2 regions of the Pedococcus sp. P3_C7 genome follow, and region 2 is predicted to be linked to the other one. Evidence: predicted binding sites of a transcription regulator. Region 2 holds the regulator's gene; the other holds the start of a gene.
The links. The regulator Rex, encoded in region 2, represses fermentation and respiration genes when NADH is low (regulators of the CRP and FNR family bind a similar motif). The targets are predictions, from matches to a motif close to CTTGTGAANNNNTTCACAAG.
Positions count from the first base shown of each region.

Region 1: edd (phosphogluconate dehydratase) is a predicted target of Rex. The motif match lies at 12,549-12,568, and genes of this name have one in related genera.

Region 1 is NZ_JBFUHC010000012.1:53,433-69,043, reverse strand. It holds gene AC1DS4_RS17120 (lytic transglycosylase domain-containing protein) at 1-224, opposite strand, end outside; gene serC (phosphoserine transaminase) at 351-1,481, opposite strand; gene AC1DS4_RS17110 (citrate synthase 2) at 1,684-2,781, opposite strand; gene AC1DS4_RS17105 (pentapeptide repeat-containing protein) at 2,873-3,472, shown strand; gene AC1DS4_RS17100 (alpha/beta fold hydrolase) at 3,560-4,480, shown strand; gene AC1DS4_RS17095 (NYN domain-containing protein) at 4,542-5,423, opposite strand; gene AC1DS4_RS17090 (MFS transporter) at 5,484-6,758, shown strand; gene AC1DS4_RS17085 (response regulator) at 6,906-7,571, opposite strand; gene AC1DS4_RS17080 (sensor histidine kinase) at 7,582-8,805, opposite strand; gene AC1DS4_RS17075 (hypothetical protein) at 9,002-9,736, shown strand; gene AC1DS4_RS17070 (oxygenase MpaB family protein) at 9,845-10,750, opposite strand; gene AC1DS4_RS17065 (hypothetical protein) at 10,747-11,148, opposite strand; gene pdxH (pyridoxamine 5'-phosphate oxidase) at 11,242-11,919, shown strand; gene AC1DS4_RS17055 (phosphate-starvation-inducible PsiE family protein) at 11,946-12,440, opposite strand; gene edd (phosphogluconate dehydratase) at 12,632-14,530, shown strand; gene eda (bifunctional 4-hydroxy-2-oxoglutarate aldolase/2-dehydro-3-deoxy-phosphogluconate aldolase) at 14,527-15,249, shown strand; gene AC1DS4_RS17040 (malonic semialdehyde reductase) at 15,566-15,611, opposite strand, start outside.
Region 2 is NZ_JBFUHC010000008.1:14,870-30,480, forward strand. It holds gene AC1DS4_RS11900 (potassium channel family protein) at 1-535, opposite strand, end outside; gene AC1DS4_RS11905 (acetoin utilization protein AcuC) at 624-1,820, shown strand; gene AC1DS4_RS11910 (helix-turn-helix domain-containing protein) at 2,014-2,214, shown strand; gene AC1DS4_RS11915 (M36 family metallopeptidase) at 2,272-5,508, opposite strand; gene AC1DS4_RS11920 (30S ribosomal protein bS22) at 5,771-5,869, shown strand; gene AC1DS4_RS11925 (NAD-dependent epimerase/dehydratase family protein) at 6,049-7,098, shown strand; gene AC1DS4_RS11930 (lysophospholipid acyltransferase family protein) at 7,098-8,489, shown strand; gene AC1DS4_RS11935 (DUF5667 domain-containing protein) at 8,574-9,761, opposite strand; gene AC1DS4_RS11940 (sigma-70 family RNA polymerase sigma factor) at 9,915-10,622, opposite strand; gene AC1DS4_RS11945 (glutaredoxin family protein) at 10,931-11,197, shown strand; gene AC1DS4_RS11950 (redox-sensing transcriptional repressor Rex) at 11,331-12,047, shown strand; gene AC1DS4_RS11955 (glutamyl-tRNA reductase) at 12,044-13,354, shown strand; gene hemC (hydroxymethylbilane synthase) at 13,351-14,442, shown strand; gene AC1DS4_RS11965 (bifunctional uroporphyrinogen-III C-methyltransferase/uroporphyrinogen-III synthase) at 14,439-15,611, shown strand, end outside.

The DNA of each region.
Region 1 (15,611 bases), on a different contig from region 2:
GGGGTGGGCTCGGCCTCCGGGGGTGCCGGCAGCTCGGGGAGCCGCGGGGCATCGAGGCCGGTGAGCGGTTCGCCGGGCACGGTGACGACGGGGGTGTTGTCGGCAACGATGTCGGTCGCGGGCTGGCCACCGGTGGCCGCCAGCGCCACTCCGGCGCCGATCAGGGCGAGCGCGGGCACACCTCCTGCGATCTTGCGCCACGGCAGTCGCGTCGTGCGTGTCATCGTTCGGCTCCTCGACATCGTTGTCCACCTTGCGGTGTCCCACCCCAGGGGTTATGTGGGGTTCAACGAGGGTCTGGAGCCGAGGTTACGCGAGCGTCGTCCGCAGAGGGCTTACTGGGCAGTAAATCAGCCCACAACGTGCTCAATGCACGCAATAAGGGCCGACACGTCCTCAGGGTCCACCGCGGGGAACGTCGCCACACGCAGCTGGTTGCGACCGAGCTTGCGGTAGGGCTCCACGTCGACCACGCCGTGGGCACGCAGGGTCTTGGCGACGGCGGCCGCGTCGACCTCATCGGCGAAGTCGATCGTCGACACCACCTGCGAGCGGGCGGCCGGGTCGGTGACATAGGGCGAGGTGTATGCCGTGCGCTCGGCCCAGTCGTAGAGGCGTCCGCTCGAGTCGGCGGTGCGCTTCACGGCCCACTCGAGCCCGCCCTGACCGTTGATCCAGTCGATCTGCGAGCGCAGCAGGGCCAGGGTGCCCAGCGCGGGGGTGTTGTAGGTCTGGTTGAGGCGGCTGTTGGACACGGCGGTCGGCAGGCTGAAGAAGTCGGGCACCCAGCGACCGGACGCGGCGATCTCGTCCACCCGGGCGAGCGCGGCCGGGGAGAAGGCGGCCAGCCAGAGGCCACCGTCGGCCGCGAAGCACTTCTGCGGGCCGAAGTAGTAGACGTCGGTCTCGGCCACGTCCACGGGCAGCCCGCCGGCGCCGGACGTGGCGTCGATGAGCACGAGCGCGCCCTCGTCGGCACCCTCGACGCGCTTGACGGGAGCCATCACCCCGGTGGAGGTCTCGTTGTGCGGCCAGGCGTAGACGTCGACGCCGGCTTCGGCGCGGGCCGTGGCGAGGCTGCCCGGGTCGGCCTTGATGATCGTGGACTCGCCGAGGAAGGGAGCGTTGTTGGTCACGCTGGCGAACTTGGCGGAGAACTCGCCGAACGCCAGGTGCTGCGCGCGCTCGCGGACCAGGCCGAAGGCCGCGATGTCCCAGAACGCGGTCGACCCACCGTTGCCGAGGATGATCTCGTAGCCCTCGGGCAGGCTGAACAGGTCGGACAGCCCCTCACGGACGGCGCCCACGAGGTTCTTCACCGGAGCCTGGCGGTGCGAGGTGCCGAGCAGGGTGGTGCCCAGTCCGGCGAGGTACTCGACCTGCTCGGGGCGCACCTTCGATGGCCCGGAGCCGAAGCGGCCGTCCTTGGGCAGCAGGTCGGCGGGGATGGTGGGCGTCGCGGTGGCGGCAGTGTCGGTCACGGCGTCAGTGTCTCATCCCGTCCCGAGGCGTGGGACGTGAGGTCCACCACCCGGACTACCACCAAGGCACGGTAGGCCGCCCGCTGGCCGAGCAACGCGGCATACCCCGCCGTGAGATGCGAAATGGGCCTGCGCATTCGTGCAGGCCCATTTCGCATTTCTGCAACCACGTATCAGGCTCGGCGCGACGCCGGACGACGCGTCAGGCGCGGTAGCCGGAGACGGCGTCCAGGCCGCGGGGAGCCTCGCCGATGTAGCGCGAGCTGGGCCGGATCAGCCGACCGGTCTTCTTCTGCTCGAGGATGTGCGCCGACCAGCCGGCGGTGCGCGCCGCGGCGAACAGCGGGGTCATCATCGCGCCGGGGACCTCGGCGAAGTCGAGCAGCACCGCGGCCCAGTAGTCGACGTTGGTCTCCAGCACCCGGTCGGGCTGGCGCTCGCGCAGCTCGGCCAGGGCAGCCTGTTCGAGCTCGAGGGCCACCGTGAAGCGAGGCGCGCCGAGGCGCTCGCAGGTGTCGCGCAGCACGGCGGCGCGGGGGTCGTAGGCGCGGTAGACGCGGTGGCCGAAGCCCATCAGCCGCTCACCACGGTCGAGCACACCCTTGACGTAGGCCCGGGCGTCACCGCTGCGCTCCACGCCCTCGATCATGTGCTGCGCGCGCGACGGGGCTCCACCGTGAAGGGGGCCGGACAGGGCGCCGATCGCGCCGGACAGGCACGCGGCCACGTCGGCACCGGTCGAGGCGATGACGCGCGCGGTGAACGTCGAGGCGTTCATGCCGTGCTCGGCGGCGGAGATGAAGTAGGCGTCGATCGCCTCGACGTGCTTGGGGTCGGGCTCGCCGCGCCAGCGGATCATGAACCGGTCGACGATCGTGCGCCCCTCGTCGACGCGACTCTGCGGCACCATCGGCGACCCCTGCCCGTGGGCGGACTGCGCGATGAACGACAGCGCCATCACCGAGGCGCGGGCCAGGTCCTCACGGGCCTGCGCGGCGTCGATGTCGAGCAACGGCTTGAAACCCCACAACGGGGCGAGCTGGGCCAGTGCGGACTGCACGTCGACCCGGATGTCGCCGGAGTGCACGGGCAGCGGGAACGGCTCGGCCGGCGGCAGCCCCGGGTCGAACTCGTTGTCGACCAGCAGACCCCACACCTGCCCGAAGCTGACCGTGCCGACGAGTTCCTTGAGGTCGACGCCGCGGTAGCGCAGCGAGCCGCCTTCCTTGTCGGGTTCGGCGATCTCTGACTCGAAGGCGATGACGCCCTCGAGGCCCGGCTTGAAGTCGCTGTCGGACATCGGTGTCCTCTCGGCCTTGGGGGGAAGGTGGGGCGACCTTGGTGTGGCGCCCGGTTACCTACTGGCTGGTTCATTCTGCACTGTCGGGGTGATGGGCCACTATGGCGCAGTGCTGACAGCCGACACCGACTACGACGGCGAGGTGTTCACCGAGGACCTGACCGGGTCCGCGGCGGGCGGCTCGCGATTCCTCGAGTGCACCTTCCAGCGGTGCGACCTCAGCGAGCTGCGCGCCCCACGCTCGCGGTTCTCCGAGTCCAGCCTGTATGCCGTGCACGGAGCGGGCGTCGACCTCGCCGAGTCGTCGTGGAGCGACTGCCTCGTGCAGGGAGCCCGGCTCGGTGCCGTGGCGATGTACGGGGCGGAGCTGTCCCGAGTGCGGTTCGAGGGCTGCAAGATCGAGTTCCTCAACCTGCGTGGGGCCCGGCTTCGCGACGTCGCCTTCGTCGACTGCCAGCTCGTGGAGGCCGACTTCGCCGACGCCACGCTCACCTCGGTCACGTTCGAGGGGTCGCGGCTGGTGTCGCCGGACTTCACCAAGGGAACCTTCAAGGACGTCGACCTGACCGGGGCCGAGGTGGCCGGCCCGCGTGGTGTGTCGGGACTGCGGGGCGCGACCGTCTCGGCGCTGCAGCTGATCGACCTCGGGCCCGCGCTCGCCGCCGAGCTGGGCATCAAGGTCGCCGACTAGCGGGGCGGAGTGCCTGTCTGCCCGCGGCCGGCGGAAATCAACCCGATGAGGGAGTCGTCTGCTCCGCCGCCGGGCCACACTCGCCGTGTGAACAGGACGGCCGCCACGGGTGCCACGCTGGTCCGGACCGGGCTCGGGCCGGTCGAGGTGGCCGTGTGGGGCAGCTCAGACCGGGGGAGTGCCGAACGGTGGAGTGCGGAACGGCACGTCCTGCTCTTCCCGGGAGGCCACTGCTCGGCGAGGACTCCGCTCGGGCAGGACGTCTACCAGGAGCTCGGTTACCAGGTCGTGACGGTCAGCCGGCCCGGGTACGGCGCGACCGGAGTCGGCGACCTGACCGCCGCCCAGTTCGTCCCTGCGGTCGTCGACGTCGCGGCAGCCCTGGGGGTCAGTCGGTTCGACGCGGTCGTCGGTGTCTCCTTCGGCGGGCTGCAGGCGCTCCACACGGCCGTCGCCACGGAGCTCGCCGACCGCCTCGTCCTCCACAGCTGCGCGCCGTCGAGGCTCGTCTTCCCCGACACGAAGCGGGACCGGGCGATGGCCACGGTGGTGTTCGGCCCTCGGGTCGAGCGGGCCACGTGGGCCGCAACCAGGGCGATGGTGCGGACCGACCGGGGACTGCGACTCATGATGGGCGAGCTGTCCACGCTGCCCGTCCGTGAGTGGTTCGACGCGTGGTCGCCCAAGCAGCGCGAGCAGGCGCGGGCGACCCTGCTGTCGATGGGTTCGGGCAGGGGCTTCGTCCTCGACGTCGCCCAGGGTCGCGAGTCGTCCTCGTCCGAGCGTGAGCGGGTCCAGCGCTCCGTCAGCGTGCCCACGCTGGTCACCGCGTCGCGAACGGACGGGGGAGCGGCCTTCGCGCACGCGCTCGACTTCGAGGCGACCATCACGGGCAGCACGCTGGTCGAGACTGGCGCCTTCAGCCACTTCGCGTGGATCGGCCCCTCGCGCAGCATCCTGCTCGAGAGCCTCCGCGCGTTCCTCGCTGCGCGGTCCGCAGGCGGCTGACCGCCGCGCAGGCGGCTGACCGCCGCGCAGGCGGCGGGTTCGACGGTGGAGCGGGCTCTGTCTAGGCCTTCCTGGCCAGGCGCTTGTCGCGGACGGACATCGCGTTGCCGTTGGTGCGGACCTCGAACAGCTCAGTCGCCTTGATCAGCTTGCTCAACGAGGCGTACCCGTGGTTGCGGGAGTCGAAGGACGACTGGTTCGAGATGCGGTTGCCCACTTCGGCCACGCTGGCCCACCCGTCGTCGTCGGCGGCCCGGGACACGGCATTGCGCAGCAGCCGCACCAGGCCCGCGTCCTGGCGCAGCTCGGTCGTCGTCTTGCGTGCCGGCGCGGCAGCGCCCTTGCGCAGGGCCGCAGCCTTCTTCACGGCTGCCTTCTTCGTTGTCGCCTTGGTGGCCGTCGCCTTGCTCGCGGGGCCTGTGGCTCCGGGTTCGGGCTCGGGTTCGCGGAGGACTGTGCCGTTGGGAGCAGCGTCCGTGATGGCGGTCGCGTCGCCCACCTCCTCGGGCTCAGCGAGCTGGTCGAGGAAGAGGAACTTGGTGCACGCCGAGCGGAACGGCTCAGGCGTCTTGCGCTCGCCGAACCCGTAGACCGCCGCCCCCTTCTCGCGCAGGTGCATGACCAATGGTGTGAAGTCGGCATCCGACGAGACGATCCCGAACGCCTCGGGGTGGTCGTTGTACAGCAGCGCCATCGCGTCGACGACCATCGCCATGTCGCTGGCGTTCTTGCCGCGGCTGTAGTCGTACTGCTGCATCGGCCGGATTGCCCGTGGATGCAGCACGTCGGCCCAGGGTCGCAGCCCGGCCTTGGTCCAGTTGCCGTAGGCGCGGCGGATGCTGGTCTCGCCGTAGGCGCTGAGCTCGTTGAGGATCAGGTCGATCTTCGTCGCCGAGGAGTTGTCGGCGTCGATGAGCAGGGCGATCCGGGCGCGGGGGTCCATGGGGCCCGACGCTACGGCACCCGGCGCCGCGAGCGTGGCCACGCGGCATACAGTCTCTTCGTGCCGCTGCTCCTGGACCTGACCCCGCTACGGAGCCACGCGGCATACCGGCGGCTGTATGTCGGGTTCACCCTCTCGAACGTGGGCTCGCAGCTGGCTGTCGTGGCCATCGGTCTGCAGGTCTACGAGATCACCAGATCGACTGCGGCGGTGGGGATCGTGGGGTTCTGCGCGCTGGTGCCGCTGGTGGTCATGGGCCTCTATGGCGGCACGCTCGTCGACCACTTCGACCGGCGCACCGTCGGCCTCATCGCCCAGGCGGTGGCGTTCGTCTCGAGCATCCTGTGCGCGCTTCAGGCCTGGCTCGGCAACACGCACGTGTGGGTGCTCTATGCGTTGGTGGCGTTGTGGAACGGCGCGTTCGCGGTCTCGTCACCGGCCCGCACCTCGATCTACCCGCGGATCCTGCCGCGCGACCTGCTGCCGGCGGCGAACGCCTTGTCCGTGTTCGCGATGAACGCGTCGATGTCCGTTGGACCGCTCATGGCCGGCTTCCTCGTCGACTGGGGCGGTTCCAAGGCGGCCTACACGACCGACGCGGTCATCACGACAGCCGCGCTCTGGGGGCTGGCCCGGCTGCAGCCCCTGCCCCCTGAGCCTGAGGAGGGGGCAGCCCCGAGCCGGCCCGGACTGCGGTCGGTTCTCGACGGATTCGCTTTCCTGGCAACGCGACCCAATGTGCGCATGACCTTCGTCGCCGACATCTGCGCGATGCTGCTGGCCCAGCCTCGGGTGCTGTTCCCGGCTGCCGGCGCAATCATCTTCGGAGGCGGGGCCAAGACGGTGGGGGCGCTGTCGGCGGCGGCGGCGGTGGGTGGGATCGTCGCCATGTTCTTCTCCGGCCGGCTCGGACACGTGCGTCGTCAGGGCCTGGCGATCCTGGTGTCGATCGTGGGCTGGGGCTTCGCCATCGCCGGCTTCGGGGCCGCCATGCTGGCGGCCGGTGGGGTGATGTCCAAGGGGGCGGCGCTGTGGCTCGGGCTGGTGGCCATGGCGGTGGCCGGCGCCTCGGACTCGGTGAGCGCCGTGTTCCGGACGACGATCCTGCAGGCCGCCACACCGGACCACCTGCGCGGGCGGCTGCAGGGCGTCTTCATCGTCGTGGTGGCGGGCGGGCCGAGGCTGGGTGAGATGGCGGGTGGCTTCCTCGCCAGCGGAATCGGCGAGGCGATGACCGCGGTCGTCGGCGGCCTCGCCTGTGTGCTCGCCATCGTCGTGCTGGGCCGGTTGCAGCCGGGCTTCGTGCGCTACGACGCCCGCCACCCCGTGCCCTAGCGCCTAGCCGTAACCCTTCCGCCGCATCTGTCCCCCCGGTGGGGTCCAACTTTCGGCCACTCGCCCGAAACTCCCGGCCCGCGCCGCCCGGTGGGGCCCAACTTTCGGCCACTCGCCCGAAACTCCGCTGCCGACCGCCAGTGGTGACTAGCCCGGGCCCCCGGGCGCGACCAGGCCCAGCTCGTAGGCAGCCACGACGGCCTGCACCCGGTCGCGGAGCCTGAGCTTCATCAGCACGTTCGACACGTGCGTCTTGACGGTGGCCTCGCCGAGGTAGAGATCTGCGGCGATCTCGGCGTTCGACAGTCCCCTCGCGATCAGGGTCAGCACGTCGCGCTCGCGCTCGGTCAGCGCGTCCAGCGCCGAGGAGCGGACGGTCCGCGGAGTGGGAGCGCCGGCGAACCGCTCGATGACCCGCAACGTCACCGACGGGTCCAGCAGACCACCCCCGGAGGCGACCGTCCGCACCGCTGCCACCAGCTGCTCCGGCGGCGACACCTTGAGGAGGAACCCGCTGACGCCGGAGCGCAGCGCCCCCTCGACGTACTCGTCCTCGCCGAACGTCGTCAGGATCACCACGCGCGTCTGCGGCCGGGCGGCCATCACCCGGCGAGCCGCCTCGATCCCGTCGAGCCTGGGCATGCGGACGTCCATCAGCACGACGTCCGGAGCCAGCTCGAGCGCGGCGGCTTCGGCGGCCTCACCGTCCCCGATCTCTCCCACGACCTCGATGTCGGGCTCGGCACTCAGCACCATGCGCAGCCCGACACGCACCATCGCCTCGTCGTCCACCAGCAGCACCCGGATGCTCACGACCCCTCCCTCACTGCCACTCCCGCGAGACCGGCAGCCGCACGTCGACCTCGAACCCTCCGCCGGGCACCGGCCCGACGGAGATGCTCCCGCCGAGCATGTCCACCCGCTCGCGCATGCCCACGATGCCGTGGCCGCCGTGGCCGCCGTGGCCGCCGTGGCCGCCGTGCGCCCCGTCCGCGGTGGTGGGGGTGTCCCGGTCGGTGACACCGGCGCGACCGGAGCCGCGCCCGTCGTCGGTCACGGTGAGGCGAACCACGGTGCCGTCGTTGACGACCCGCACGACAGCATGCGCTCCCGGTGCGTGCCGCAGGACGTTGCTGAGCGCCTCCTGGACGATCCGGTATGCCGCGGTGTCGAGCGCCTTGGGCAGCCCGTCGAGCGGGCCACTCACCTCGAGGGACACCTCCAGGCCGGTGGCGCGCACGTCGCCGACCAGGTCCTCCAGCCGGGCCAGCGCAGGGGGAGGGGCTCCGATGGCGGTATCACCCGGCTCGCGGAGGATGCCCACGGTGGCGCGGAGCTCCTCGACCGACTGACGGCCGAGCCGCTCGAGCCCCAGCATCACGTCGCGCTCCACGGGGTGGTCGACCAGCACTGCGTCGAGTTGGCGCCGCAGGCCGCCGAGCTGCAGCGTCATGACGCTGACCGAGTGCGCCACCGAGTCGTGGACCTCACGCGCGATGCGGGCCCGTTCCTCGACCACCGCGGCGCGAGCGCTGGCTTCGCGCTGCGCGTCGAGCTCCGTGGCGAGGGCGATGACCTGGCGGCTGCGCTCGCGCTCCCGCCGCACCAGGGTGCCGACCCACCAAGCCGGCACGAACACCGCGGGGAAGAAGACCGTGTCCCAGCCCAGTCCGTTGCGCAGGGCCTCGGTGGCGATGAACACCGCCACAGAGGCGACGGCGGCGATGCGGGACGTGCGCGGGGATGCCGCGAAGCCGGCATACGCCATGGCCACGAGCGAGGCGATGAGGCCGGCACCACCCGGGCCGGGGGCGCCGAGCAGGGTGGCGAGGGGATAGAAGCAGGCGACCACGACGGCACCGGCAACCGGCCAGCGGACGGCCACCAGGAAGCCGGCGGCGATGACTCCTGACGCGATGGCGAGGGCACCGAAGTGCGGCCGGAACTGGGGATCGGACCACGCTTCCACGAGACCGAGCAGGCCCAGGGCGACCGCGGCCACGACGGGCACCACGCGGTGGTCGCGGAGGGCGGCGGCTCGAGACATGGCGAAAACAGTAGGGCGCCCGCCGAGCACGCGTATCCCACTTGAGGAGGAGCGGCAGCGTGTCCAGCTCCGCCTCGAGGGGGAGGCGAAGACGGTCCCCCTCGACGGATCTGCGCTGAGGGGGACCGCCGGGACCGTTGGTGCAGCGCCGAGAGCCGGCGACGGCCCACGGGCCACCTCACGAAAAGGACACACCGTGACCACCACGACCCCACGGACCTCGCTCACCACCCGCGACCACACCACCCGCGACCGCACCACCCGCGACGAGACCACCGCCGACCACCCGCGCCGGGCGCCCGGTCGCGCGATGGCGGTCGCCGCCGGGATCGCCCTCGTCGCAGGCCCCCTGCTGTGGGCGGGTGGCATGTTCACCTCTCCGCCGCAGGAGAGCATGGCCGACGCCGACTACATCTCCTCGCTGACGCGGGACACGACGATGACGCAGATCTCGGCGCTGTTCCTGCACTACGGCAACCTCGTGATCGCCCTCGGCATCCTCGCCGGACCGAGCCTGGTGCGCGGCGCCCGCGGCCTGCGCCTCGCTGTCGCGGGAGCCCTCGCCACCGCCATCGGGTTCGCGAACGTATCGGGGATGGTCCTCAGCGACTGGTGGAACGCCTCCGCCGGCACGCACCTCAGCTCCGAGCAGGCTGTCGAGGTGTTCCGCGGCTTCAAGACCGGGTCGCTGCTGCCCTTCTGGGACGGCACCGAGCCGCTCAGCCTGGTGGGGCCGCTGCTCCTGCTGGCGGGCCTGGCCCGTGCGGGGGTCCTTGGCTGGTGGACCCTGGGGCTGATCGTCACCGGTGTCGCGGGGCTGATGGTCTTCGGCGCAACGAGCCCGCTCGTCGCCGCAGCCTGTGTGCTCGTCGGGTTCTCGCCGTTCGCGCTCGTCGGGCTGCGGCTGCTCCAGCGCAGCCGGCTCGCCTGAACCAGAGCAACCCCCAACCGAGCAACAACAGCAGGTATGCCGCGTGGCTGGCTCAGCCGCGCGGCACACCGCTTGTTCCGGCCAGCGCCAGCCGGCGGAACCCGTCCGTCAGACGGAGCTGCCCCGGCGCAAGGCGGCGCGGCGGCGTTCGTCGGTCGCGTCCGCCATCGCCCAGCGCACCGTCGACGTCGCCACCCCACCGAGGGGGCGCCCGACCAGCCGCTCGGTCACAGGCAGCCACGGCAGCCGCAACGGCTGCCTGGCCCACCGCGGGAGCATCGCCACGGCGCCCGCTGCCAACGCGGCATACCCGGGTCGGGCGGCCAGCGGCAGCGGTGGGTGGACGAGCAGGAACCGCGCCGCCTCACGAGCCGCTGCAGTCGACTCGAGCTCGGGCCGGTAGCCCTCGATGGTCGAGCGCAGCCCAGCCACGGTCGTCGGCGGGTCGACCACCCCGAGCGCGCTGGCGACGATGCCGCCCTGCTGCACGTAGAGGTCGGCCTCGGCAGCGCTCAGCGGCGACACGGCGTAGCGCTGGTAGGCGGTGAGGAAGCTGTCGGCCTCGGTCGCGTGCACCCACTTCAGCAGGTGCGGGTCGCCGGCGGAGTAGGGGCGACCGTCGGCCGCCTTGCCGCGCACCCGGTCGTGGATCGACCGGACCCGGGCGATCTGTTCCTCTGCGTGGTCGATGGTGCCGAAGGTCGTCGTGGCCAGGAACTCGCTGGTCCGCTGCAGCCGCCCCCACGGGTCGCCCTTGTAGCCCGAGTGCCCGGCGACGCCCGCCATGGCGAGCGGGTGCAGCGACTGCAGCAGGAGCGCCCGGATGCCGCCGGGGAACATCGCGGCGTCGGCGTGCACCCGCCAGATCGGGTCCTCCGGCGTGAACCAGCGCGGTCCCTCGGCTCCCCAGATGCGCTCGGCCTTGGCCTGGGCGTCACTGCCGGCGACCCTGGAGCGCAGCGCGTGGGCGAGCTGGCGCCGAGCCCCGTCGGCCATCGGCGCCAGCAGCGTCATCGCGATCGTCCGTTCCGGCGGCGGGGGAGCTGCTTGAGGCGTGCGGCCGGGGTGGGGAGGTCCGCCGGGCGGACGCGCTTGGACAGGTCGCTGTTGGCGATCAGCTCGGCCAGCGGGGTGGTGGAGGTGGGGTGGGCAGCGATGGGGTCGTCGGCCGAGAAGACCACCCACACCGGTTCGCTGTGGTCCGCCCGCGGGTCGAACGTCTTGAGCACGGTGCCCTCACGCACCGTCGCCGCGTGCTCGATCGCCCGGCGCCTGGCCCGTTGCCGGTCCAGTGCCGTCTGAGCGGCTTTCATCGCCGGCTCCTTGGCCTGCTGGGCCAGCACGACCACGTGGGGGCCGTACTTCACGCCCCACTTCACGAGGTTGCCGACGGCCTTGCCTTTGCTGGGCATGCTGCCTCCCTGACGTCTGGTCCGGCCTTCACCCTAATCTCGGGCCCCTGGTCCCGTGTCATGGGAGACGTACGGCGCGTGGACACTGTTCCCATGGACACTGCTCGCACCGACTACAGCGGCGACGGAATCTCCGAGGCCGACATCGCGCCCACGCCGTGGCAACAGGCCAGGCGCTGGGTCGACGAGGCGGTGGCGCGCTCGCAGGTCCAGGCCGACGTTCCCGAGCCGTACGCCCTCTCGGTCGCCACCGTCGACGCCGAGGGACGCCCCAACGTGCGGACCGTGTTGATGCGGTTCTTCGACGAGCGCGGTCCGGGGTTCGTCACCGGCACCGAGTCCACGAAGGGACTCGAGATCGCCGCCACCGGCGGGGTCGCCGCGGCGCTGACCTGGCCGGCGATGTTCCGGGCGATCCGGTTCCGAGGCGTGGCGCAGGAGGTCTCCCGCGAAGAGGTTGCCGGCTACTTCGGGTCACGGCCGTGGGCCTCTCGCATCTCCGCGTGGGCCTCGCGACAGTCCCAGCCGATCGAGGGTCGCGCCGGCCTCGAGCAGGCCTACGACAGGTATGCCGCGCAGTTCCCCGACCGAGGGAACGCGGACGACGTGCCCGTGCCCGAGTTCTGGGGCGGCTACCGCGTGCTCTGCGACGAGGTCGAGTTCTGGGGTGGCCGGCGCAACCGGCTGCACGACCGGCTCGTCTTCAGCAGGGTGGGGAAGGGTTCGCTGGACGACGCGGCCGCCTGGGCACTGTCCCGTCGCCAACCCTGACGTCCGCTGAACGGTGGTTGGGGCGGTCAGGTCGGGTGGGCCTCGGTCTGCACCTCGGTGTCGCCGTGGCCGGAGTTGGCGCCCTCGCTGGGCTCTCGCTCCTTGCGCCGCAACAGGAACGACGCCAGCGCCAGCAGGATGATCGTGCCCGTCAGCAGTCCCATGAGCCGCAGCGTGTCGGTGAACTCGGGCTTGCCCAGCAGGTCCGGCGCCTTGACCGACAGCACCACGATCTCCTTGATGGAGGCGATGATCCCGACGAGGAGGAAGGGCTCGGCCACGAGCTCGCGCCGGGACAGGGTGGTTCGCACGGCGAAGAGCAGCTCGACGACGATGAAGACGAGGAGCAGCAGGTCGAGGATGTCGGCGGCCACTTCCACGACCCCGCCGCTGCCGAGGTCCCCGAAGGTCAGCACGGTCTTGCCGATCACGACGGCGGCGATGGCGAACAGGACCACAGCCACGGCGAGGTAGATGACGTTCTCGACCCGCTCGATGGTCCGTTCGATCAAGTCCGTCATGACCGACATCCTGACCGACCTGCGCTGATCCGTCACTCGTCCGTCACTCGCAGGGCTACCGGTCCGTATGCCGGGATGGCCATTGCCGGATCCCGGGTCGCCGTCACACTTGTGAACTGAATCACACGCGCGCGCCAAAGATGCCGTTCGCGCGGTCCCAACCCCGACCGCCGAATCCCCTCAGGAGCCCCATGGCGCCCGCCAGCCACCCCGCGATCCACCCCGTCGTCGCCGACGTCACCGCCCGGGTGACCGACCGCAGCCGTGCCAGCCGCACGGCATACCTGCAACGCCTCTCCCGGGCCGCCTCCGAGCTGAGCCTGCGCCCGGCGCGCACCGACCTCGGTTGCTCCAACCTCGCCCACGCGGTCGCCGCGTGCGGCGGCAGCGACCGGACCACCATGGCTGCCGACACCGGCGTCAGCCTCGGGATCATCACGTCCTACAACGACATGCTCTCGGCGCACGCGCCGTTCGAGCACTACCCCGCCGCCATGAAGCAGACCGCCCGCGAGGTCGGGGCTGTGGCCCGCGTCGCCGGCGGTGTGCCCGCAATGTGTGACGGCATCACCCAGGGCCGCGCGGGCATGGAGCTCAGCCTCTTCAGCCGCGACGTCATCGCGATGTCGGCCGCCATCGCGCTCAGCCACGACGTGTTCGACGGCGTCCTCATGCTGGGCGTCTGCGACAAGATCGTCCCCGGGCTCGTGGCCGGCGCCCTGTCGTTCGGGCACCTGCCGACCGCCCTCGTGCCGGCCGGACCGATGGCGTCGGGCCGCTCCAACGCGGACAAGTCCGAGACCCGCAAGGCCTTCGCCGCCGGCGAGGTCGGGCGCGACGAGCTGCTCGCGAGCGAGGTGGCGTCCTACCACTCGCCGGGCACCTGCACCTTCTACGGCACCGCGAACTCCAACCAGATGCTCATGGACGTCATGGGCCTGCACCTGCCCGGGGCGGCGTTCGTCCACCCCGACGACCCGTTGCGCGAGGCGCTCACCGCGGCGACGACGGCCCGAGTCGCCGAGATCGCCGCGTCCGACGCGCCGTACGGCATCGGCCAGGTCGTGGACGAGAAGACGGTCGTCAACGGGGTCGTCGCCCTCCTGGCGACCGGCGGCTCGACCAACCACACGATGCACCTCATCTCGATGGCAGCCGCCGCGGGGATCGACCTGACGTGGGAGGACTTCGACGACCTGTCGGCTGCGGTTCCGTCCATCGCCCGGATCTACCCCAACGGCCCCGCCGACGTGAACCACTTCCATGCGGCCGGCGGCACGCCGTTCCTCGTGGGCACCCTGCTCGACCACGGCCTGCTCCACGAGGACGTGCTCACCGTGGCAGGGCCCGGGCTGCGGCGCTACACCCAGCGGCCGGTGTTGATCGGTGGTCAGCTCGGGTTCGTCGACGCGGCAACGGAATCCGGCGACCGGGACGTGCTGCGCCCGGCCAACGACCCGTTCACCGTCGACGGCGGGCTCCGTGTCCTCGGAGGCAGCCTGGGCCACGCGGTCATCAAGGTGTCGGCCGTGGCGGAGGAGCACCGGGTCATCGAGGCGCCGGCGCGCGTCTTCACCGACCAGGTCGGCTTCCTCCAGGCCTTCTCCCGGCGCGAGCTCGACCGCGACGTCATCGTCGTGATCCGCGAGCAGGGCCCCAGTGCCAACGGCATGCCTGAGCTGCACGCCCTGACCCCTTCGCTCGGAGTCCTCCAAAAGCGTGGGTATGCCGTGGCGCTGGTCACCGACGGCCGCATGAGCGGGGCGTCGGGAGCCATCCCGGCGGCCATCCACGTGACCCCCGAGTCGGTGCACGCCGGGCCGATCTCGAAGATCCAGGATGGCGACGTCATCAGGGTCGACTCGCTCACCGGCCGGTTGGACGTCCTCGTCGACGAGGACGAGTTCGCCGCCCGGGTCCCGTCCCCGCGGGTCAGCGCGGAGGGGGTCGGCACCGGGCGCGAGCTGTTCGCGTCCATGCGGGCCGCCGTCGGCCGCGCCGACGAGGGAGCCCACGTGTTCGGCAGCCTCGGTCACGTCTGGGACCGAAGCGACAATGCCCCGTTCGTCAGCCACGAGGAGAACCGATGACCACCGCCAACACCCTGACCGGCGCGAGCCCGGCGGCCGCGACCACGCGGGACGCGGCGCACGCGCCGGCCACCCCGACCACGCCGGTCCTGCACAGCGAGGCGGACATCCTCGACCTGGCCCCGGTCATCCCGGTGGTCGTGGTGGACTCCGTCGAGCAGGCGGTGCCGCTGGCGCGGGCGCTGGTGCGCGGCGGCATACCCGTCATCGAGATCACGCTGCGCAGCGAAGCCGGCCTCGGCGCGATAGAGGCGGTGGCCTCGCAGGTCGAGGGCATGGTCGTCGGCGCGGGCACGGTGGTCACGCCCGAGCAGGTGCAGCAGGTCAAGGACGCAGGGGCGCAGTTCCTGGTCACCCCGGGATCGCCGCCGCGCCTGCTCGACGCCGCGCTGGCCAGCGGCCTGCCGCTGCTGGCGGGTGCCGGCACCCTGACGGAGATGCTCGTCCTGGCCGAGGCCGGGCTCGAGGCGATGAAGTTCTTCCCGGCCGAGGCGAGCGGCGGGCGCCCCTATCTGTCTGCCGTGAGCGGGCCGTGTCCGCACCTGCGGTTCTGCCCGACGGGTGGGATCACGCCCGAGACGGCGGCCGCGTGGCTGGCGCTGCCGAACGTCGGCTGCGTCGGCGGGTCCTGGCTGACGCCGAAGGAAGCTGTGGCACAAGGGGACTGGGACCGCATCGAGGCCCTCGCCGCCGAGGCCGCGGCTCTCCGCCAGCCCTGACGCGCGGAAAACGAGTCGCAGGAGGGGGCGACTCGTTGCCAGCGGCCGGGCATGGAACAGCCCGCGGGCCTTGCCGTGCCGACAACGATCGGCTCGGCGTGCGCAGGGGACGACCTGCACGGCCCACGGGCTGCGGTGAACTGCTGGGGATTGCGCCGGATGGCGGACCTCGAGCAGTCGAGGTGCGCTAGCGCGCAGTCACCTCACGCGTCCAAATTGAAATCACTTCTTGGACCACCTCCCTTCCGTGTAGCTCGACGCTAATTCGGGAAGGTCGGCTGGTGCAACGGTTTTTAGGAAGGGAAATGCGCGCGGGTCAGACGGAGGTGACGACCTCGTCGTAGTCGAGGCGCGGCAGCCGG
Region 2 (15,611 bases):
GGATCGCGCTCTGCTTCAACGTGAAACCGATGGCTTCCTGCGGCGGCTTCATCTTGACGATGGCAAAGCCGTCGTCGAACTCGATGTAGTCCATCAGCTTGCCGTTGAGCAGGTGCGCGACGCGGCGGCCGCTGTCGACCTCGGGGGAGATGACGTGGTGGACGCCGATGCGCTCGAGGATGCGGGCGTGCTCGGGGGAGAGCGCCTTGGCCCAGATGGTGGGGATGCCGGCGTCCACGAGGTTCATCGCGCACAGCACCGAGGCCTCGACCGACGAGCCGATGCCGACGACCGCGATCTGGAAGCTGCGGGCCTTGAGGTTGGCGACCGACTGCGGCTGGGCCGCGTCGGCCTGGACGATGCGACCCACCTTGCCCAGGAACGACTCCGCGAGGTGAGGGTCGCGCTCGACGCCGACGACGTGGTGCCCGAGCTTCGTCAGCTCGATCGCGACCGCACTGCCGAACCGGCCGAGGCCGATGACGAGGACGTCGTCCTCGTAGAGCTTCTTCGCCACTGCGGTCCTCCGCGGCATCGGGGATGGTGAGACCTCCCACGCTAGCGCGTCCCTGCAGGTGGGACCGTGCTGTCCGCGATGACCCCCCGCCCGGTAGCGTCGGCCCATGCCCTCACAGGTGCGGGTGGTCTGGGATCCCGGCTTCACCGCCTACAACTTCGGACCGGGTCATCCCATGAACCCGGTCCGTCTCGACCTGACGGCCCGGCTCTGCGACGCCCTCGGTGTCTTCGATCCCGACGACGTCGAGGTCTTCTCCCCGGACGTGCCGGGCGACGACGTCCTGGCGACCGTGCACACGGCCGACTACGTGGCGGCGGTCAAGGCGGCGTCGGCCGACCCGTCGTCGGCCGATCCGGCCTACGGACTCGGCACCGAGGACGACCCGGCCTTCCCCGGCATGCACGACGCGAGTGCCCGGGTGGTCGAGGGCACCCGCCAGGTGTGCGCCGACGTCTGGGAGGGACGCACCCAGCACGGCGTCAACTTCTGTGGCGGGCTGCACCACGCGATGGCCGGAAACGCCGCGGGGTTCTGCATCTACAACGACATCGCCGTGGGCATCCAGTGGCTGCTCGACCACGGTGCGCAGCGCGTCGCCTACGTGGACATCGACGTGCACCACGGCGACGGCGTCGAGCGCATCTTCTGGGACGACCCGCGGGTACTGACGATCTCGCTGCACGAGTCCGGCCGGGCGCTGTTTCCCGGCACCGGCTTCGCGGGCGACATCGGAGGCCCGAAGGCGCAGGGCGAGTCGGTCAACATCGCGCTGCCGCCTGGCACGGGCGACTCCGCCTGGCTGCGTGCGCTGCACTCCACGGCGCTGCCCCTGGTGCGGGCGTTCAAGCCGGATGTCCTGGTCACCCAGCACGGCTGCGACACCCACGCCCAGGACCCGCTGGCCCACCTGGCCATGTCGGTCGATGCCCAACGGGCGGCGGCGGAGTCGCTGCACCGGCTGTCGCACGAGGTCTGCGACGGCCGCTGGGTCGCCCTGGGTGGCGGCGGCTACGAGCTCGTGCACGTCGTGCCGAGGACGTGGACGCACCTGACCGCCATCGCTGCGCACCGCCCGATCCCGTTGACCGAGCAGGTGCCGCAGGACTGGCTCGACCACGTGCGCCAGGCCTTCGGCCGCGAGGGTCCCCGCCGGATGGGCGACCTGGACCCGGCCGACGGCCCGATCTGGCACCAGCCCTGGGACATGGGCTACAACCCCCACGACGAGGTGGACCGGGCCATCATGGCGACGCGTGAGTCGGTGTTCGGGCTGCACGGCCTGGACGTCTGGTTCGACTGACAGGGGTCGCCGGCGGAGTGACACCTCTGTGATTCACAGGACCTTGGCGGCGTGTCGACTGGACAAGTCGAAAGAGTTTTCCCCGTTGGCTTCCCCACGAGTCACATCAGCCCCTACAGTTCCTTCTGCACGAGCGTAGAGGTCCGCCGGACGGGAAGCCGGCGATGCGCGCGTGTAGAAGATCGAGGTAATCATGTCCAACGAGCGACAGCTCGCCGAGGTGCGGTTCCTGACCGTTGCCGAGGTGGCCTCGATCATGCGCGTGTCGAAGATGACGGTGTACCGCATGGTGCACGCTGGAGAGCTTCCCGCCATTCGCGTGGGACGGTCCTTCCGGGTTCCGGAGGACGCCGTGCACAAGTACCTGCGCACGTCCTACGTCGACACCGCCTGATTGGTGCTGACCGCACGACGACAGGGTGGGCCGGGACGAGAAGTCCCGGCCCAGCGGTCAGCGGTTGTCGACCGCGGTGACGTCCACCTTCACGTTCGCCCCGGTGTAGAGCTGCGTCACCAGGTAGACCGAGCCGGGCGGGATGACCGCCGACTCGTCAGCAGCCGACGTCGCCGCAGAGCCCGTCAGCTGGCAGGCGCTGTCCAGGAAGTACAGGTCGAGGTCGTGACCCGTTGCATCGTCCGCGTCGCTGGTGCCCTTGACCGAGACCGAGTGCAGCCCGTCGGAGAACCCGAGCGGGAACTTCGTGACCCAGCCGTCCGCGCCCTGGCTGGCCGGCGGGAACGTGCACGCGGTGTTCATCTCGGTGCCGGTCACGCCGAACACGTTCTGCAGACCGGTCGGGTCGCCCGCAGCCGGGTTGGGCGCGACGATCGTGCCCGAGTCGGTGTAGGCCGGGTCAGGCGTGACCGAGCCGTTGGCGACGGTCGCCCCGGCCCCGAAGACCTCGATGTCCGCCACCTGGGCCGACGTCGACGTGTTGCCCTGCACCGAGTCGATGAAGAACCGGACGTAGCCCGCCTTCACCGGCTTCGCCAGTGAGAACGTCGCGAAGTTGAGGTCCGGCGCGGTGGGCCGCGGCGCGGCATACGCGAAGCCACCGGTGCGGGCCGTGGTCCAGCTGACCCCGTCCGTCGACGTCTGGACCGTGAAGTCCTTCAGGGCGACGAAACGTGAGGCGTTGGTGGCCTTGAACGCGCTGACGCGCAGGCTGCTGACCGTGGCCGGAGCCGCGAGCTTCACCGTCACCCGCTGGTCCGGACCGGCGTTGTATGCCGTGGCGCCGGGCTTCGTGGACCACACCGACGCGGCGGTGTCGTCGAAGGCGAACTTGGCGGGAGCCCCGTCGTCCTCACTGGAGACGTTGACGATCTGCGCACCTGCGGCCGTGGAGGCCAGGTTGGGGGCGAGCTTGATCGTCCTGGCCGTGTTGCGTCCTGCCGTCACGGCGAAGGCGTCGATGGTCTGGACGCCGAACCCCGGTGCCTGGATGGTCAGCGGGTAGGTGCCTGCGAGCGCCTTGACACTGGCGCCGCCCGCGGAGCCGGTGCGGACGAGCGGGGTGACCCGGGCCTCGAACCGACCGAGGATCACCTTGGCGTTGTTGATCGGCTGACCCGTGGTCGCGTTGACGAGCGTCAGCGCGACCGTACCGTTCTTGGCCGCTGAGGGGTGGTCGAAGGCGGGGGTGGGGTCGGTGTCGTCACCGGTGTTCGAGTGGGCGCCGGCGCCGGCGCCGCGCTTGGCGAAGACCGACCAGATGAGGTCGGTGTTGTCACCGTGGTAGCGGTCGAGGTCGGCGGAGAGGATGCCGTCACGGGCGTCGAGGAAGCTCGGGTCCGGTGCGGTCAGCGGCATGCCGTCGGTGACCAGGCGGGCGGCGACCTCGGCTCCCTGGGTGGCGCCGTAGCGAGCCACCAGGGCCTTGCGCAGGTCCCACAGGGTCGCCGTCCAGATCTCGCCGTCGGCGTGCACCTCCGGACCGGTCAGGTCGTAGCCGATGTCCCCGAACGTGGTCGGGTTCTGGTCGTAGTTCCAGTTGCGGATGCCCCGCGCGGGGTTGCCGGTGACGTAGTCGCCGACGATCGGCTGGGTGAGCAGCCCGGTCTTGAAGCCGTGGTTGAGGGCGTACCAGTCCGACCAGCCCTCACCCATCGACCCCGCCTGCTGCGAGCCGAGCGCGCTGCCGCCCGCGACGTAACGGGTCGAGAGGCCGTGGGTGTACTCGTGCTGGATCACGCTCATGTCGAACGAGCCGTCGCGGTACGGCCCCTCGAAGGCGTCGTCGATGGGCTCCCACAGGAACATGCCGCTCCACGGGGGGATGCCGTCGTCGAGGGTGAGCATGTAGGCGTTGTCGCGGCCCGTGTAGGTCGGGTTGCCACCGGACGCGGCACCGGCCTGGACCAGCCCGCGGACCGGGTCACCGCCGTTGCCGCCGTTGCTCCCGTTGTCGAGCTGGAAGTTTCCGGCGGTCTCGGTGAACCCGAGGTCGTAGTACTCGTCGTGGATCCTGTTGTGCTGGAAGAACAAGTTGGTCGCAGCGGGGTTGAGGTCCTCGGCGTAGGACGGGGGGACCGTCTGCCCCTTGGTGGCCGCCCACTGGTTCGTGTAGGTGTAGCTGAAGTTCCCGGTCGGGGCGACCGGGCGCGGGGCGTTGTCCACCGGCCCGATGAAGTTGGACCAGTTGGCGTAGGTGTCGGCGTTGTTGCCGTATGTCGTGACGCCGGTGCCGAGCAGCCCGGTCGGGTCGACCCAGCCCTTTGGCGACTGCGTCGTCGGCCCGAACGACTGCTGCCGTGGCTGGCCGCCCTTGGCCGCGCCCGGGTAGTTGTCGTAGACCGTTCCCTGCGGGTCGCCCTCGAAGTCGACGACGGAGGTCCGGTAGAGGGTGCGCCCGGTGGTGCCGTCGACGACGACCTCCCAGGCCTCCTGCGGGCTCTTGATGAAATACACCTTGTATGCCGCGACGGGGCCGGCCTTGGTCCCGAAGGTCACCTTCTTGACGTACGACGGTCCGCCGAAGGGTCCGGCCGCGTAGGTGGTGTAGCCGGCCTGGGTGCCGCTCGCCTTGGGGGCGTAGGACACGTCCGGTGCGAGGCCACCGGCAACCTTCAGCAGCGCGGCTGCCTCGCCGAGCGCCCAGCCGCCGGTGAGGTTCGCACCCGGGGTGGGGTCGCCGGCATACGAGAGGACTCTGCCGTCCTTGGTGACGGCAACGTTGAGCCGCCCTCCGCGCGCAGCAGCGACGCCGTCGGCGGTCTGGACGAAGTCCACGACGTGCGTGCCGGTGGTGGGCAGGGCGTGGTCGCGCACCACGGCGAGCGAGTCGACCTGGGCGGTCGTGAGCCCGAAGGCCGCGGCGTTGGTGCGCAGCCAGCCACGGGCGACGTCCACGGCGGTGCCGGAGGTCGCCGACGTGAGGTAACCGTCAGTGCGCACCGAGCGAAGCGTGCCGAACCGCTCGTCCCAGGTGGCACGAGTGCCGCTGCCGGCCTTGGCGAGCAGGGCGGACGCGGCGTTGCGGGCCGACGTCGTGGGCACGACGGCGTCCTTCACCGCCCGGGTGTCCAGGGTCCTGCCGAGCGCGTCGACGGTGTCGCCGAGCGCGGGGAGGACCGGTGCACCGGGAAGGGCGGCGGACGCGGTGGACAGGGGGAGGGCGGTGGCCGCCGCGGTCAGCAGGCACACCCCGATTCCCAGTGGTCTGACAGAGGGGTGCCTGCGGGACATGGTCGACGTCTCCTGCGCTCTGCGGGCCCTCGTTGGCCCGGGTGGCCTGACAACGAGGGCTCCCCACGAGTGGTTACTGGCTGGTCATGTCGGGCTGACGCCCTCGTGGTGGCGGATCCCCGCCACGTGCGCCTCGGGGGCCTTGCCTGGACGTGGGTTTGGGTTGCAGGGTCGCGGGCCGCTAGAGTGACGTCCACAGTTCGGCGTGGTGCGTTGGTTCGTTGCCCCGTCCGGCAACACCGACCACGATCAAGAGGACACCATGGGCTCTGTCATCAAGAAGCGCCGCAAGCGCATGGCGAAGAAGAAGCACCGCAAGCTCCTTCGCAAGACGCGCCACCAGCGTCGCAACAAGAAGTGATCGAGGGCCCCCGCTGAGCGGGGGCCTTTTGTCTTGAGCGGGGGTAGGAGTGCGGCAGTCCGAAAGTGTGACGAGGCACGCGTCCACGGAAGGCGCACTCCCGTCGGCCGGGGCACGGCTCTCGGTAGGGTTGGCACGGGTCGCGAGCCTCGCGACCATCGGACCCCGCGGGAGGGATCGTGGCTGAGGTCGTCCTCGTGACGGGTGTCTCCCGCTACCTCGGCGGGCAGTTCGCCAGGGCCCTGACCCAGGACCCCACGGTCAAGCGCGTCATCGGCGTCGACGTCATCCCGCCGCCAGGGGACATCGGCCGGGCCGAGTTCGTCCGCGCCGACATCCGGAACCCGATGATCGGCAAGATCATCGCGCAGTCCGAGGTCGACACCGTCGTGCACATGAACGTCATCGCGACGCCGACCGGCGCCGGTGGCCGCACGTCGATGAAGGAGATCAACGTCATCGGCACGATGCAGCTGCTCGCTGCGTGCCAGAAGGCGTCCAGCATCAAGCGTCTCGTCGTGAAGTCGTCCGCGGCCATCTACGGTTCCAGCCCGCGCGACCCTGCGATGTTCACCGAGGACATGGGCCCGAAGTCGTTGCCCAGAGCGGGATTCGGCAAGGACTCGGTCGAGGTCGAGGGCTACGTCCGCGGCTTCTCGCGTCGCCGTCCCGACGTCGAGATCTCCATGCTGCGCTTCGCCAACATCATCGGTCGGGGCATCCGCACGTCCCTGACCGACTACTTCGCCCTGCCCGTCGTGCCGGTGCCCTTCGGCTACGACGCCCGCCTGCAGTTCGTGCACGAGAGCGACGCGATCGGCTCGCTGCTGCTCGCCACCACCGGCCCGAGCACGGGCATCACCAACATCGCCGGGGACGGGGTCATCACCGTGAGCCAGGCGGCGGGCATGGCCGGCCGGCCGATCATCCCCGTGCCGATGCCCGCTGCGGGCATCTTCGGAAACCTCGTGAAGCGGTCCGGGCTCGCCGACTTCAGCAGCGACCAGATCCAGTTCCTCGCCTTCGGTCGCGGGTTGGACACCCGACGGATGCGTGAGGTGCTGGGGTACGAGCCGGACTACACCACGCGGGCTGCCTTCGCCGACTATGCGCAGGGGGTCGGCTCGGCGATCCCGGGGGCCGGGATGTTCGGGTCGGCCGTCACCGGCGCCGCGGAGAGTGCCGCCGGCGCGATCAGCCACGTGTGGGCTGCAGGGAGGAACGACTGATGGCCTCGACGCCCAAGAAGCCGGCGAAACCCACCGCGCGCAAGGGCGCCCTCGCAGCGGGCGCCGCCAGGGCATCCGGGGAACGCGCCAAGCGCCGCAGCACGCCCCTGCTCGCGTCGACCACCCCGGCTGCCCCCGCAGCTGCCGCTCCCACGACAGCTCCCGCTCCCGCACGCGCATCTGCGTCGGCATCGGCCGCCTCGGCGACCACCCCCTCGACGGCCAGTGGCAAACACCGCCCGAGCCCGGTGGCCAAGGCGGTGCCAAGCCGCAAGGCGGTGTCCCGTTCCGGCGCCCGCACGACCCAGCCCAGCAAGGCCGCCAAGCCCGCCCGGCCACCTCGGGAGGTGACGGGTGCGGCCACGTCAGGAGAGCGGCATACCCCTGAAGCCAAGGTGCGCACCCTCAAGGCGGTGACGGACGAGACCGTCGTGCCGGTTGACGTGCCGGAACCGGCGACCTCTCGCAGCATCGCGCCGGGAGTCGAGGAGCTGCTGACTGCGGGCATCGCTGCGGTCCGGGTTGCCTCGGAGGCGGCGGGGATCTCGTCGGACGACGTCGAGCGCCACATCGCCTCGTTGCTGTCGTTCGTGCGGCGTCGGGTGACGGGCGACTACACCGTCGACGAGTTCGGCTTCGACGAGGACTTCACCAGGCACTTCTACCTGCCGATCCTGCGGCCGCTCTACCGGTCGTGGTTCCGCGTCGAGGTCCGCGGGATCGAGAACATCCCGACCGTTGGCGGCGGCCTGGTCGTCGCCAACCACTCCGGCACGATCGCCATGGACTCGCTGATGACCCAGGTGGCCGTCCACGACGAGCACCCTGCGCACCGTCACCTGCGGATGCTGGGTGCCGACCTGGTCTTCCAGACCCCCGTCGTCGGCCAGGTCGCGCGCAAGTCGGGCTCGACGCTGGCCGCGAACCCCGACGCCGAGCGGCTGCTGTCGAGCGGCGAGCTGTGCGGGGTCTGGCCCGAGGGCTTCAAGGGAGTCGGCAAGCCGTTTAGCGAGCGCTACAAGCTCCAGCGGTTCGGGCGGGGCGGCTTCGTCTCCGCTGCGCTCAAGACGGGCGCGCCCATCATCCCGTGCTCGATCGTCGGCGCCGAGGAGATCTACCCGATCATCGGCAACATGAAGACCGTTGCGCGGCTGCTGGGGGCGCCCTACGCGCCGATCACGCCCACCTGGCCCTTGCTCGGCCCGCTCGGGCTGATCCCGTTGCCCAGCAAGTGGATCATCGAGTTCGGCGCACCCGTGGAGACCGCAGACCTGGGGCCGAACGCCGCCGACGACCCCATGCTCGTCTTCGACCTCACCGACCAGGTGCGCGAGACCATCCAGCAGACGCTCTACTCCCTGCTCATGCAGCGCCGTTCCGTCTTCTTCTGACGGGGCCTGGCCCACGGGGCTGGATCAGGGCAGCGTGACTGAGGGCAGCGTGACTCAGGGCAGGGTGACTGAGGGCAGCGTGACTCAGGGCAGGGTGACTCGGGGCAGGGTGACCGTGACGCCGGGCAGCGTGACCGGGCCGAGGGTGCTGCTCGGGACCGCGACACTGCCGCCTCCGGTGCCGAGTGACGCCGAGGGCAGCGGCACGGTGACGCTGGCGGAGGGCACTCCCGGCACCGAAGCGCTGACGGTCGGCAGGCGCACGCTCGCGCCACCCGTCGACAGGCTGGCGCTGCCGCCACCGCCTCCGACGACCGCTCCGGAGCCGCTCGAGCCGCCGGGCAGCACGCCGCCCGCCGGTGCCGTCACTGCGGTGCTGGGCACGGTGATGCCACCGGACGCGCCGCTGGTCGGTGACGCGGAGGGACCCGAGGTGGTCGTGGCGCCGGGCAGCGAACCCGGGCCGACCGTCGACGCGAGATCCGCGCTGCAGGAGCTGCCGCAGGCAGCGATCCGTCGCGAGGTGCTCTCCTGCGTGTCGCGCAGCAGGGCCTCGAGCCGCCCGAGCGTCAGCAGCGATGGGGCGGGCACCTCGGCCTTCAGGGCGTCGACCTGAGGGAGGGCCCGCTCCGTGAAGTCGCGCATGGCGAGCAGGGAATGGGGGTTGCCGGTCGCGGCATACGAGGTGTCGAGCGCCTGCCGCCCCTTGCGCACGGTGTCGATGGCCCCCTCGAGCGCGACGTCGACGTCCGTGGGGTCCTCGCGGTCGGCCTCGGCCAGCTGACGGGCATCGGAGATGTGTCCCTGGGCCTGGGACAGGTAGGTCTGGCCGCGGTCGAAGTCGTTGTCGGCGAGCCGGACGGCCACGCCGTCCAGCCAGCTCTTCACGGGGTACAGCGCGTCACCGGGCACCGCGCTGCGGGAGACCGCGCCCACGATGCCGCCGACGAGCAGCGCCGAGGCGGCGGCGCCGGCGACCAGGCGGGGGAGGCCACGACCCACCAGGACCACGACGGGGGTGTTGCGGGAGGCGGCACGACGGGAGGCCGCGGCCTTGGCAGCGACCGGGCTGGGCGCGGGCATCCGTGCGGCCTCGGCCATCAGCCGCTCGCGCAGGGTCGTGACGAAGACGGTGTCCGGAGCCGGGATGGTCGGGACGAGGTCCACGAGGTGACGGCTGGTCTCGACGAGCTCGACGAGGTGCGCATCGGTGATCCGCTCGCCTTCGAGGGCGCGCTGGAAACGGTCTGCCGAACGGTTCAGTACTGGCATGTCGGCTTCTCCCTCCCCAGCCCTGCGGTGTCCCCGGTCATGATGTCCCCGGTCATGTGGTCGGTGAGCGTGTTGTCACCGAACGTGTGTCGTGCTGAGAACGAGGTGCGATGCCGGAAGTTACGCGTCGCCACGTAGCGAAACCTGGAGGTCTCAGATGTCGACATCAGCGAGCTCCCGGTGCAGGGCGCGCACGGCGCGCAGCTGGAGCTGCTTCACTGCGCCCTCGGACTTGCCGAGGACCTTGGCGGTCTCCGCGAGGGTCAGTCCCTGCAGGAACCGGAGCACCACGCACTCGGCCTGCTCGGGCTTGAGACCCTTGACGGCGGCGAGCAGGCGCTGGTCGCGCAGCCGGTCCAGCACCTCCTGGTCGGGGGCGTCCACGCGACGGTCGGCGTCGAGCATGTCGGCGGTGGTGACCTCCATGCGGAAGCGAGCCGACTTGGCGTTGTCGGTGATCAGGTTCCGCGCGATGGTGATGAACCAGGCCGCGATGTCGCGGCCCTGCCAGGAGAAGGAGTCCATCCGGCGCAGTGCACGCAGGAAGGTCTCCGAGGTGATGTCCTCGGCCAGCTGCTTGCCTCCCACCCGCACGTAGACATAGCGGTAGACGACGTCGACGTAGCGTTCGTAGAGCATCCCGAACGCCTCGGCGTCGCCACGCTGGGCCAGCTCGACCAGCGCGGAGATGCGTTCGAAGTCCTGGGGCGCCTCACCCGGCCCGAAGCCGGCGCGCGCAGCCGAACCGCCGCCTGAACCTTCGTGGCCACCTCCAGACAGGGTGCCGGCCGTGCCGGCCTCGCCGGCGAGGCTCAGCAGCACTCGCAGGGTGCCGAGGAAGTCCGCCGTGGCCGCTCCCATGCCGTGGTCACCCACCGTGGCGTAACCGAAGGCCGGGCGGCTCGTTGCCCAGAGCGGACCCTGGTCTCCGGCCCAGTGGGCAGCACGAGGGACCGCGAGTCGTCTCGCGGCGCTGCGTGGTGAACGAATCCGGATCGGGGCCTCCTTGATCGGACAGTTTCCCCGATATCTGCCAGATTGTCAGGAGACCTGCGACACATCTCGGTATGCCGCGGTGTCCAGCGAGCCCCGTGGGGCGGGTGAGGCGCCCGCTACCGCGACCGGCGGCGGCGAGCGGCCGTGGCGCCCACGCGGCATACGCTCGGGGTGTGTCCGCAACCCCCACACCCGCCGAGGTGCGCATCACCCTGGTCAGCAAACCGGGGTGCCACCTGTGCGATGAGGCGCGGGCCGTCATCGAGCTCGTGGCCGCCGACCTCGGGGTGGGTTGGGTGGAGCTGTCGATCGAGGACGACCCGTCACTGAAGGAGCAGTACTGGGAGCAGATCCCCGTCACCTTCGTGGACGGGGGCCAGCACGACTACTGGCGGGTCGACGAGACCCGGCTGAGGAGCGCGCTCACGAGCACGAAGTGACGTGGATCACGCGGGTCCTGAGACGGACGCTTGTGACTTTGTGCATCCGTTCACAAAAGCGTAATCTGGCCGGGCTCCCATCCGCTCCAGCCAGGCGCGGACTGCCCGTGATGAGAAGGAGCCGGAAGAGACTGTGTCTGCCGACCCGAGCGCCCGTCGGGGTATTCCCGACGCCACGGTCGCACGGCTACCCGAGTACCTCCGAGCCCTGACCGGCTTCGCGGAGCGCGGGATCACGTCGGTGTCCTCCGAGGAGCTGGCCTCCGCCGCGGGCGTCCGCAGTGCCAAGCTCCGCAAGGACCTGTCCCACCTCGGGTCCTACGGCGTGCGCGGGGTCGGCTACGAGGTCGACCACCTCGCCTACCAGATCTCCCGCGAGCTCGGCCTCACCCAGGACTGGCCGGTCGCCATCATCGGGATGGGAAACCTGGGCCACGCGCTCGCGGCCTACAGTGGCTTCGCCACGCGCGGGTTCCGCGTCGTCGCCCTGCTCGACCAGGACTCCGCCCTGCTGGGGCAGGAGATCGCCGGGATCACCGTGCAGCCGATGGGCGCCCTCGCGTCGCTGGTGGCCGACCAGGGCCTGGCGATCGGCGTCATCGCGACGCCCGCCGCGTCGGCGCAGGACGTGGCCGACCAGCTCGTGGCGGTCGGGGTGCGCTCGATCCTCAACTTCGCCCCGTGCGTGCTCGTCGTGCCCGACGACGTCGACGTCCGCAAGGTCGACCTCTCGACCGAGCTGCAGATCCTCGCCTTCCACGAGCAGCGCAGGGCGCTGGCCGCCGAGGGCGCGCTCGACCAGGTCTCCGCCGGCTCGCTCGACCACGTGGCCCAGGCGGTCGGCCGATGAGCCTGGTCATCCTGGGCCTGTCCCACCACACCGCGCCGCTGCCCCTCCTCGAGGCGATGTCGCTCGACGCCGACCGCCGGCGCGCGCTCTCCGCCGGCCTCACCGGCCGCGAGAACCTCTCCGAGGCGATCGTCGTGTCCACGTGCAACCGCACCGAGGTCTATGCCGAGTCGATGACCTTCCACGGTGCGGTCACCGACATCTCGGACGCGCTCACCGAGGTCACCGGCGTGGGTCGCGACGAGCTGCGCGAGCACCTCTACGTGCACTACGAGGACCGCGCGATCGCGCACGCGTTCACGGTCGCCTGTGGCCTGGACTCGATGGCGGTCGGTGAGGCCCAGATCCTCGGCCAGATGCGCACTGCCCTGCGCGAGTCGCAGAAGTACGGCCACGCCGGCCCGGCCCTCAACACCCTCTTCCAGCAGGCCCTGCGCGTCGGCAAGCGCGCCCACACCGAGACCGGGATCGACGCCGTGAGCGTCTCCCTGGTCGAGGCCGGCCTGGCCCGCGCGGAACGCGAGCTCGGGTCCCTGGCCGGGCTCAAGGTCCTCGTCGTGGGCGCCGGGGGCATGAGCTCGCTGGCCGCCACGACCGTCTCGCGCCGCGGCGCCGCCGGACTCACGATCGTCAACCGGACGCTAGCCAAGGCGATTCGGCTCGCCGAGCGCACCGGCGGCACGGCTCGCCCCCTCGACGACCTCGCGGCTGCCCTGGCCGGCGCCGACGTCGTCATCTCCTGCACCGGGTCGACCGGCGTGGTCGTCGACCTCGCCAGCGCCGGCGATGCCCAGGTGGCCCGCGCCGGGCGCCCGCAGGCCTACATCGACCTCGCCCTTCCCCACGACGTCGCCCCCGAGGTCGCCTCCCTGAGTGGGGTCACCCTCGCCGGGCTGGGTGCGCTGGGGGAGGAGCTCTCCGGAGGCCAGACCCCGCCCCAGGTGCGCGAGGTTGCGGACCTCGTCATCGGTGAGGTCGCGGCATACCTCACCTCGCGGGCGGCGGAGACCGTCGCACCGACCGTGGCGGCGCTGCGGTCGCACGCCGCCGACGTCGTCGCGGGCGAGCTCAACCGGCTCGACCAGCGGCTCCCCGACCTCGACGACGTCGTCCGGGCAGAGGTCCAGCTCGCCGTTCACCGCATCGTCGAGAAGCTGCTGCACACCCCCACGGTCCGCATGAAGGAACGCGCCGTGGGCGGTGAGGGCGCCGACTACGCGCAGGCCCTGCGTGAGCTGTTCGACCTGCGTCCCGGCGAGGCCGTCATCGCGTCCGTGCCCCCGCCAGAGCGTGGAGGTATGCCGTGAGCGCACCTGCCGCCGCACCCCTCGCCCTGCGTCTGGGCACCCGACGCAGCCCCCTGGCCACGACCCAGTCCACCGGGGTGGCCGACCTGCTGCGCGCCCGGGGTCATGCGGTCGAGCTCGTGGAGATCGTCACCGAGGGAGACACGTCGACCGCCTCGCTCGCCTCGATCGGCGGGACCGGGGTGTTCGCGGCCGCCCTTCGCCGCGCCCTGCTCGCGGGTGAGGTCGACCTCGCTGTGCACTCGCTCAAGGACCTGCCGACCACGCCCGAGCCCGGTCTGGTCGTGGCAGCCCTCCCGGTCCGTGAGGACCCGCGCGACGTGCTGGTCTCCTCGGGCGGTCGCACCCTCGGTGAGCTCGGCGAGGGCGCGGTCGTCGGCACCGGCTCGCCGCGGCGCGTGGCCCAGCTCGCGGCCCTCGGGCTCGGGCTGTCGTTCAAGGACATCCGCGGCAACGTCGACACCCGCATCGGGCTGGTCAGGGACGGCGCCCTCGACGCCGTCGTGCTGGCTCGCGCGGGTCTGGCCAGGCTCGGGCGGCTCGATGAGGTCGCCGAGGCGATCGACCCCCTCCAGATGCTGCCCGCCCCCGGCCAGGGTGCACTCGCCGTGGAGTGCCGGGCCGACGACGACATCACCCGCGCCGCGCTGGAGGTCCTCGACGACCCCGACACCCGCGCGTGCGTGACGGCCGAGCGTGCTGTCCTCGCGGCCCTCGAGGCCGGCTGCTCGGCACCGGTCGGAGCGCTGGCCGAGATCGTCGAGGGTGAGGACGGGCTCGAGCTGTCCCTGCGTGCCTTCGTCGGTGCCGTCGACGGGTCGTTCGACCTGCGCCGGTCCCTCGTGGGCGGCGTCGACGACGGCGAGGCCCTCGGCCGCCGGCTCGCCGCCGTGCTGCTCGAGGACGGCGCCGACCTGTTGCAGGGACCCGAGGACCGCCCCCCTGCCCGACCGGTGCCGCCCGGCACGGGTCCCTCGAGCGCCGTCACCGACGGACTGACACCAGACCCAGCCGAGGCGAACGGACCAGCTCCGCTCGCCGCCCCCGACCGCCACCCAGAACACGACAGCACGGAGCGTGCACTGTGAGCCCCACGCGCTCGACCCAGCCCACCACCCACCAGACCCCTCGTCAGAGCCGGGTCCCGGGACGCGTCGCCTTCGTCGGCGCCGGCCCCGGCGACTCCGGACTCATGACCGTGCGGTCCCTGGAGTTCCTCGCCGCAGCCGACGTGGTCGTCATTGACCAGGTGGCTCGTGAGGACGTCGTTGCCCGCTACTGCCGTGCGGACGTCGAGATCATCGACGCCGGCCACGGCGAGCACGGGCAGCCACTGACCCACGCCATGAGGGCCAAGCTCGTCGTCAAGGCCGCCAAGTCCGCCACCGGCGGCTTGGTCGTCCGGCTCATGGACGGCGACCCGGGCACCTTCAACGGCCTCGCGGAGGAAGCCCTCGCCTGCCAGAAGGCCGGCATCGGCTTCGACATCGTCCCCGGGGTCAGCGCGGTCTCGGCCGTCCCGGCCTACGCGGGCATCCCGCTGACGTCGAGCAGCTCGCCGGCCGTGCACGTGATCTCCGCCAACGACCGGCACGTCGACTGGTCGGCCTCGGTGGCCGACTCGGTCACCGTGGTCCTGCTCGGCCAGCCCGAGGACCTCGGTGTCGCGCTGGGCAAGCTGCTGGGGGCGGGTCGGTCGGCCGACAGCCCGGTAGCCCTCACCGAGCGCGGCACGACGATCCGTCAGGCCACCCGCGTCACGACCCTGGGTGAGGTCGCCAAGGTCATGAAGACCCTGGAGTTCCCCGCCCTCGCGGTGGTCGGCACGACCGTGGCTCTCCGCGAGAACCTGTCCTGGTTCGAGACCAAGCCGCTGTTCGGCTGGAACGTCCTGGTGCCCCGCACCAAGGAGCAGTCCGGCTCGACCATCGCCCGGCTCGAGTCCTTCGGTGCGACCGCCGAGGTCGTCCCCACGATCTCGGTCGAGCCGCCGCGCACGCCCCAGCAGATGGAGCGTGCGGTCAAGGGCCTGGTCACCGGTCGCTACGAGTGGATCGGGTTCACCTCGGTCAACGCCGTGAAGGCCGTGCGGGAGAAGTTCGAGGAGTTCGGGCTCGACGCACGGGCCTTCGCCGGGCTCAAGATCGCTGCGGTCGGTGGCGTGACCGCCGCGGCGCTGCGCGAGTGGGGCATCGTGCCCGACCTCGTGCCGTCCGGCGAGATGTCCGCCAACGGGCTGCTCGAGGAGTGGCCGCCG